2 regions of the Microcoleus sp. Z1_B2 genome follow, and region 2 is predicted to be linked to the other one. Evidence: riboswitches for the same ligand, from Rfam matches in the RefSeq annotation. Region 2 holds a riboswitch; the other holds the start of a gene.
What was found. Region 2 has a riboswitch for cobalamin ahead of QT984_RS11265 (energy-coupling factor ABC transporter permease). Riboswitches for the same ligand answer to the same signal wherever they lie in the genome.
Positions count from the first base shown of each region.

Region 1: another riboswitch for cobalamin. It lies ahead of QT984_RS13765 (DUF1636 domain-containing protein); the one in region 2 lies ahead of QT984_RS11265 (energy-coupling factor ABC transporter permease).

Region 1 covers NZ_JAUBOQ010000020.1:35,037-38,856, reverse strand. Annotated here, with positions in the region: gene cynS (cyanase) at 43-486, shown strand; gene clpX (ATP-dependent protease ATP-binding subunit ClpX) at 846-2,225, shown strand; cobalamin riboswitch at 2,374-2,520, shown strand; gene QT984_RS13765 (DUF1636 domain-containing protein) at 2,543-2,953, shown strand; gene cobW (cobalamin biosynthesis protein CobW) at 3,220-3,820, shown strand, end outside.
Region 2 covers NZ_JAUBOQ010000015.1:94,733-98,552, forward strand. Annotated here, with positions in the region: gene cbiQ (cobalt ECF transporter T component CbiQ) at 1-796, opposite strand, end outside; gene QT984_RS11260 (energy-coupling factor ABC transporter substrate-binding protein) at 805-1,125, opposite strand; gene QT984_RS11265 (energy-coupling factor ABC transporter permease) at 1,129-1,848, opposite strand; cobalamin riboswitch at 1,910-2,056, opposite strand; gene QT984_RS11270 (Uma2 family endonuclease) at 2,356-3,054, shown strand; gene QT984_RS11275 (FAD-dependent oxidoreductase) at 3,303-3,820, shown strand, end outside.

The sequences.
Region 1 (3,820 bases), on a different contig from region 2:
CATATTGCACATCTGGCACTGAAGTGAAGGGGAGAATATTTAATGGCAATTTCAGGAATTACAGAAAAGCTTTTGGCTGCTAAAAAAGCTAAGGGAATTAGTTTTGCAGATTTGGAAAAAGTTTTGGGGCGCGACGAAGTTTGGATTGCGGCGGTTCTTTACCGTCAAGCTACCGCATCAGCAGATGAAGCCGAGAAAATTGTATCGGCTTTGGGACTAGATAGCGAGACGGCTGCGGTTCTCTGTGAACCTCCGTTAAAAGGTTCTTTGGAATCCTCGGTTCCGGTTGACCCGCTGATTTATCGTTTCTATGAAATTATGCAGGTTTACGGGATGCCACTCAAAGCAGTGATTCACGAAAAATTTGGTGACGGGATTATGAGCGCGATCGACTTTACTTTGGATGTCGAGAAAGAAGCAGACCCAAAAGGCGATCGAGTGAAAATAATTATGTCGGGAAAATTTTTGGAATACAAAAAATGGTAAGCCCGTGCGGCTTTATTTTCAAGTGAAAATGAAAAATTAAAATTGGCTCCCATGACTCATGACTAATCACTAAAGCCTCAAAAGTGTTAACTTAGAAACAGAGATCGCGAAGCTTGACTGCGCCAAAAAACCGAGACAAGCCCCCGACTTAAGTCGTGCAGAGCCCCAAATTTTAGACCCTAGTTCAGCTCCAAAATTCATCTGTGGAGTAAATCTAAAATCTAAAATCTAAAATCTAAAATCGACTGACTGGCTTGGGTGTCCGATCGGGAAACCCCTCTAGGGCACAGCTAAGGTAACTCCCGCGGCAACTTCCCCAGTCGAAACAAGCAACCGCAACCGTAAAGTAAGAGGCAAATATGTCAAAATATGACTCCCATCTCAGATGCTCCTTTTGCGGCAAGTCGCAAGAGTACGTCCGCAAGTTAATAGCTGGGCCCGGCGTCTACATTTGCGATGAATGCGTGGAACTGTGCAATGAAATTTTAGAGGAGGAGTTCTTTGACTCCAGTAAAACAATTGGCCAACAGATTCCCCAATCAGAGGTGCGAGAGTCTCAGGGACAAGGAACCAGGCGCCCAGGTCGATCGAATAAATCGAAAATTGTTTTAGGTCAAATTCCGAAACCAACAGAGATTAAGCAGCATTTAGACAACCACGTCATCGGCCAGCACTCAGCAAAAAAAGTCCTTTCTGTAGCAGTTTATAACCACTACAAGCGCTTGAGCGTTGACCAAGTAAAAGATAGCGACAAGTCTTCCCCTGACAGCGATGTAGAATTGCAAAAATCCAACATCCTGCTAGTAGGACCCACAGGTTGTGGCAAAACTTTGTTAGCGCAAAGTTTGGCGCAAATGCTCGAAGTTCCGTTTGCCGTAGCTGATGCGACGACACTGACAGAAGCTGGATATGTCGGCGACGATGTAGAAAATATCTTGCTGCGGCTGTTGCAAATGTCCGATTTTGATGTGGAAGCGGCGCAGCGGGGCATTATTTATATTGATGAAATTGACAAGATTGCTCGCAAAAGCGAAAACACTTCGATCACTAGAGATGTATCGGGAGAAGGAGTGCAGCAAGCGCTGCTAAAAATGTTGGAAGGAACAGTGGTTAACGTGCCCCCGCAAGGCGGCCGCAAACATCCTTACCAAGATTTTATTCAAGTTGACACTAGCAAAATTCTATTTATTTGTGGCGGTGCTTTTGTCGGTTTGGAAAAAATAGTTGAACAGCGTTTGGGTAAAAAATCCTTGGGCTTTATTCAGCCAACAGAAAGCGACACCAACTCAACTTTGCCGGCGAAGGATAAGCGGGCCGCTGATATTTTGCAGCAGGTACAGCCGGACGATTTAGTCAAGTTTGGTTTAATTCCTGAGTTTGTGGGGCGGATACCGGTGGTGACGGTGATTTCGCCCCTGGATGAAGCAGCTTTGATGCAGATATTGACCGAGCCCCGGAATGCGCTGGTGAAGCAGTATCAAAAGCTGTTGAAGATGGACAGCGTGGAGTTGGAATTCCAGCCGGAAGCGCTACGGGCGATCGCTCAAGAGGCCTATCGTCGTAAAACTGGCGCGAGAGCTCTCCGCAGCATTTTAGAAGAGTTAATGCTGGATGTGATGTACGAGTTGCCTTCTCGCAAGGATGTGGCTAACTGTATGATTACTCCTGAAATGGTCGAGAAGCGATCGACTGCTGAATTGCTGTGGCATCCCGCATGGCGGCAGCACGAAACTGCATAATTTGTAATCTGTAGGGTGCTTGTGGCGCATCCTACAAACTACTAAACCAGCCCCCAGATTTATCCCTGGGCTCGCTTTCTCCCATCTAAAATCTAAAATCTAAAATCTAAAATCTAAAATCTAAAATCGATTGGCGGTAAGTGCGGTATGATGTGATTTCGCGATCGGTTCTAGCGGGGAGCAGCCGTTAGAGGAAACGGGGAAAGTTCGGTGCAAGTCCGGCGCTGTCCCGCAACTGTAATGAAACCCTTGGGGTTTCTCAAGTCAGAATGCCCGCCGATATATAACTCACTTTTGAACGCATCTGCGAGGTACGGATGATGGATGGAATTAACACGGCTGTACGCACAAAGCACAGTCTATTTGTTTGCACTGCTTGCGCTAGTGTTTGGAAAAACGGCAAGCGCGAAGGTAAAAGCGGCGGTCAACAATTTATGGAAAATTTGTCGCAACTCGCTAAAGATTGGGAGTTTTCTGATAAGTTTGAGATTCAAGAGGTTGAGTGCATGAGTGCTTGTAGTCACTCTTGTGCGGTGTCTTTTGCTGCTGTTGGAAAGTACACTTATCTGTTTGGCGATTTACCAGCAAATGAGTCGGAAAGCGTCGAGGCGGTACTCGAATGCGCGGGTCAATACTATGCTAAACCAGACGGTTTGTTGCCTTGGTCTGAGCGTCCTCAAGCTCTGAAAAAAGGTGTTTTAGCAAAGATTCCACCACTACCAAATTAGAGTTTTTCTCCTTACCATGCTCGGCCCATCGGCGATAACTAAGACCACCAATCCGCCAGGGACTTAAGTCCCTGGCTAATAGCGAAAGTCCTCTAAAGAGGACTGAGAATAAAAAATTTAAACTCATTAGTCCTCTTGAGAGGACTTTCGCTTTGAGGCAGGGGTTTAAACCCCTGCCGGAATGTCGGTTTAACGAGTTTCCTGTCAGCAATTGACTGACCCAAAATTGAAAGATATTCAATCACAGTACAACAACTAAATTATCAATGCACAAAATTCCTGTTACTGTCATCACTGGTTTTCTTGGTAGCGGTAAAACTACCTTAATTCGCCACTTATTGCAAAATAATCAAGGTCGCCGCATTGCTGTTCTGGTTAACGAATTTGGCGAAATCGGAATTGACGGAGAACTGCTGCGCGATTGCCAAGTTTGCGACGAAGAAGAAAATGTCAGCAGCAATATTGTTGAACTAACAAATGGTTGTCTTTGCTGCACTGTTCAAGAGGAATTCTTGCCCACTATGCAGGAATTGTTGAAGCGTAGAGAGCAAATAGATTGTATCTTAATTGAGACTTCGGGCCTCGCACTTCCTAAACCTTTGATTCAAGCTTTTCGCTGGCCGGAAATTCGCACGGGTGCTACTGTAGACGGTGTGGTTGCTGTTGTCGATTGCGAAGCTATTGCTAGCGGTTCTTTTGTCGGTGATATCGATGCTTTGATGGCACAGCGGCAGGCTGATGATAGTTTAGATCACGAAACTCCGATCGAGGAATTGTTTGAAGACCAGTTAGCCTGTGCCGATATGGTACTTTTAACGAAGGTCGATCGCGTAGATGTGGAAACTCACAAGAAAGTCCAAAGCTGGT
Region 2 (3,820 bases):
GTTGAAGTACCGCGCTTAACAAAGTTAAAACCGTGCAACCAAACACGGCTTCAAATGTATATCTTCGCGAAGGTTTATAAGGGTAAGAATTCCAAACGCGCAATTCTCCATTAAAGCCGCGCGACGCTAAACTCAACGAAACTTGACGGTAGTTTTCCAAAGTTCGCTGAAGCAATTGCCCGATTAAAATGCTTAAACTCTGCATTCCCCGCTTCCAAGTGCGGTAGCCACAGCGCGAGTTTTGTGCTATCCAAAGTTCATGGGCGATCGCCAATAAGCTAAAAATAAACCGATACATTAGTAATAGCAGTTCTGTGACTAACTCTGGACAGCGTAATTGTCTGAGAATCTGCAAGATTTCGGTAAATGGAACCGTCAAGAGAATGAAATACATACAACTTGTCGATGCGAAGGCGCGGGCAAACAGCAAGCTCACTTGGTATATTCCAGTGCGGCTCACATACAGATAAAAAGTGCCGATGCTAATGCCCCAACCTTGCCAAATATCCCACTGAATTTCCTGAATTTGACTTAACTCAACCGCACCCAGCGCCAAAGCAGGCAAACTTGTCAGCAAAAACATCAACGGTAGCGACAGCAACCGCAAATACAGTTTCGCCGGAATACCCGCATAGATGACGATCCAGACGGTTAACCAAAAGCTGATCGACAATTGGACGATCGCCCCAGAAACGAGAGACAGAATTAAAAGGGCGATCGCAAAGGATAACTTGTGAGATGGCGGCAACCCCCGCAAGCGATTTGTATAAGCCAGACTATCAATCTGATGGTTCATTCTGACGGCTATTCATCATCAGATTTTTGTCGCTGCGATCGCCCCTTGTACAGCCCGATCGCATATCCAATTACGCCAGCCCCCAGCGCCGCTTGAGTCGCAAACAGCAAACTTTCAATTTCTCCGCTAGCAGGCTCAAAAAAATGGTTAAACCAAGGTTGATAGTCAGGTTGAATTTCCGCAATCGCTTTCTGTGCTTCCCCATCCGATCCGCCGTATTCACCCCGGACAAAAACTAGGGGAATAACGGCAAGCGCGATAACAGCAATTACCAACATCCAATTTTGTTGTGAAGTAGCTTGCTGATTTCTTGTGTTTTTTTGACTCACGGCTTATGACTCCTGTCTCAATAATTTCAAAGTTTCCAACTCCGGCTTCCCGTAAGAATGCAGCCAATTCCAGACCAATAGAGTCAGCAATCCTTCACTAATCGCCAGGGGTACTTGAGTGATAGCAAAGATGCCAGCCAACTTGAGAAACGAAGCCATAAAACCGCCAATTGCTGCCGGAAAAGCTAACGCTAATTGAATCGAAGTCGTCACATAAGCCAGTAAATTTGCTAAAGCCGCCGCACAAAAAATTGCCGCCCGTTGCCTGCCAGTTCGCATCAGCAATTGATAGATAAAATAGGCAGCGAAAGGGCCGACGATCGCCATCGAAAACATATTCGCTCCCAGCGTTGTCAGCCCGCCGTGAGCTAACAGTAACGTTTGAAACAGCAGAACTAAAGCCCCCAGTACAGCCATCACCGAAGGGCCGAACAAAATTGCACCCAAACCGGTACCCGTCGGGTGAGAACAACTGCCCGTTACCGAGGGAATTTTTAAAGCAGAAAGCACAAAAGTAAACGCACCCGCCAAAGCAAGCAATAATTTAAGTTCCGGGTGTTCTTTTGTAATACGAGTAATCGATCGCAAACCTACTGCAAAAAAAGGCAACGCCACCATCCACCAAAACGCCGCCCATTGCACCGGCAAAAAACCTTCCGAAATGTGCATAGCTGCGGCGGGCGTTGCCGAACCCAGGACAATATAACAACTCAAGCCAGCCATCAATCCCAAGCTGACCAATTTCCGATTTCTGGCCTTCACGCTGAACCTCGCAGATGAGACTATGTAAACTAACACATCGGCGGGCATCCTGACTCAGAAAGCGACAAAACTCTCATTACAGTTGCGGGACAGCGCCGGACTTGCACCGAACTTTCCCCGTTTCCTCTAACGGCTGCTCCCCATTAGAACCGACTGGTTACACATAGTTTAGTCGATCGCGTAAGTCTCAGCAAATCTTTTACAAAAATTACTTCAGATTAACTAAGGAATGAGAATTAAATAACTTCCACTCTTGAAAGTGGGATGGGCTCTTATAGCCCGTCATGAGTGGACGGGCGGGACACCCATCCCACAATCACAATTAAAATTGTAAGTTATTTAATTCGCGTTCCTAAGTCAAAATTACCTCTCATCTTCTCTTCCTTCGCGTCTTCGCGGTTCGTTCCATAAATACTATTGCCCAACAAATCAACGGTATAATATTAGTGAGTTTTGAGGAAAGCCGCCATGTTAGATTACAAATTTCCGAGGCACTGGCCCTCAGCCGATGAACTACCAGACTCAGATGAAACTCCTGTGGATAACGAACTGCAAGAACTAATACCAGGGTTGTTAAAAGCAATATTGCTCATACTTTGGGCAGAACGCATGGACTGGTTTTTTGGCATAGATATGGGTATTTATCATCACCCTGACGAACCGCCCATTGTCCCCGATGCTTTCTTAAGTTTAGGAGTAGAACGATTTTACGACGAAGAATTGCGCCCCAGTTACGTGCTGTGGGATGAAAATGTTCTGCCTACTTTTGTGCTGGAAGTTGTTTCCCCAACTTATCGCAAGGAATACAGCACAAAATTAGACACTTATCAAGCTTTAGGCGTACTTTATTACGTCATTTATTCTTCCCGCCGCCGCCGTAAACCTCATTTGGAAGTACACAAGTTAGTCAATGGGAAGTACGAGTTACAGCCAGAACATCCAGTTTGGATGCCTGAAATTGGTTTGGGGATTGGTTGTGAAAGGGGAAGTTATTCTGGGGTGACAAGAGAGTGGTTGTATTGGTATGATGCCGATGGAAAACGTTATCTGACACCTGAAGAACAGGTGAAAGAATCAGCGCAGCGCGCCCAACAGGAATCCCAGCGCGCCGATCGACTGGCTCAGCGATTGCGGGAGTTGGGGATAGATCCTGATAATCTGGGCTGATGGCAATCAAGAGTACCTCAGTGTTGTACTCTAGACGCTCACAAACCGGGTTTTGCAACGCCCGATCGATCGTCCTCAAAGGAGGATTTTCTGGAAAAAACCCGGTTTCTGCCTCCAGAAATGTGTGAATATTATCGCAAAAATCAGGAAGTATCTAGCTAGATTTGGGAAAAACAGAAAGTTGGACGGCAAACATTGAGATGCAGCTCGAAAACATGAAAATCAACAGAGGTTATTAAATAATGGTCATGAATCTGCGTTCTTACGATATCATCTGTTTTGGTGATGAAGTTCCAGGAGTTCTAGCTGTTATCTCTGCCTCCAGAGAATATCTTCGCCGAACAAAGCGTTATCCGCGAATTCTACTGATGTCTAAAGGAAGCTTGCAAGAAGGAATTGGCGGGCATTTGGTAAGAGGCGGTCTTGCTTATTTAGATAGAAGTCAGATTAGTGAAGAACTTCAAAAATCTTTAAAGTTAGATACCTTTGGTTCACCAGCGACAATCTATAAAGAATTCTTACAAAAATCCGGTGTCACCGCAATTGCACTTGACCCCCGCAAAGCCAGTGCAGCCCTGAAAGAAATGCTGGTAAAAGCTGGGGCCGATCTCCTGAGCAAAGTAGAAATTAAATCAGTCAGTAAAGAAGGTCAAAAAATTGTCAGTATAACCACCTCTCAAGGCGTAGTTTATGCCGGCAAGCAATTTATTGATGCCACTGTCAATGCCGAATTAGCTCAAGCTGCCGGTGTGAGAAAGCTGAAGGG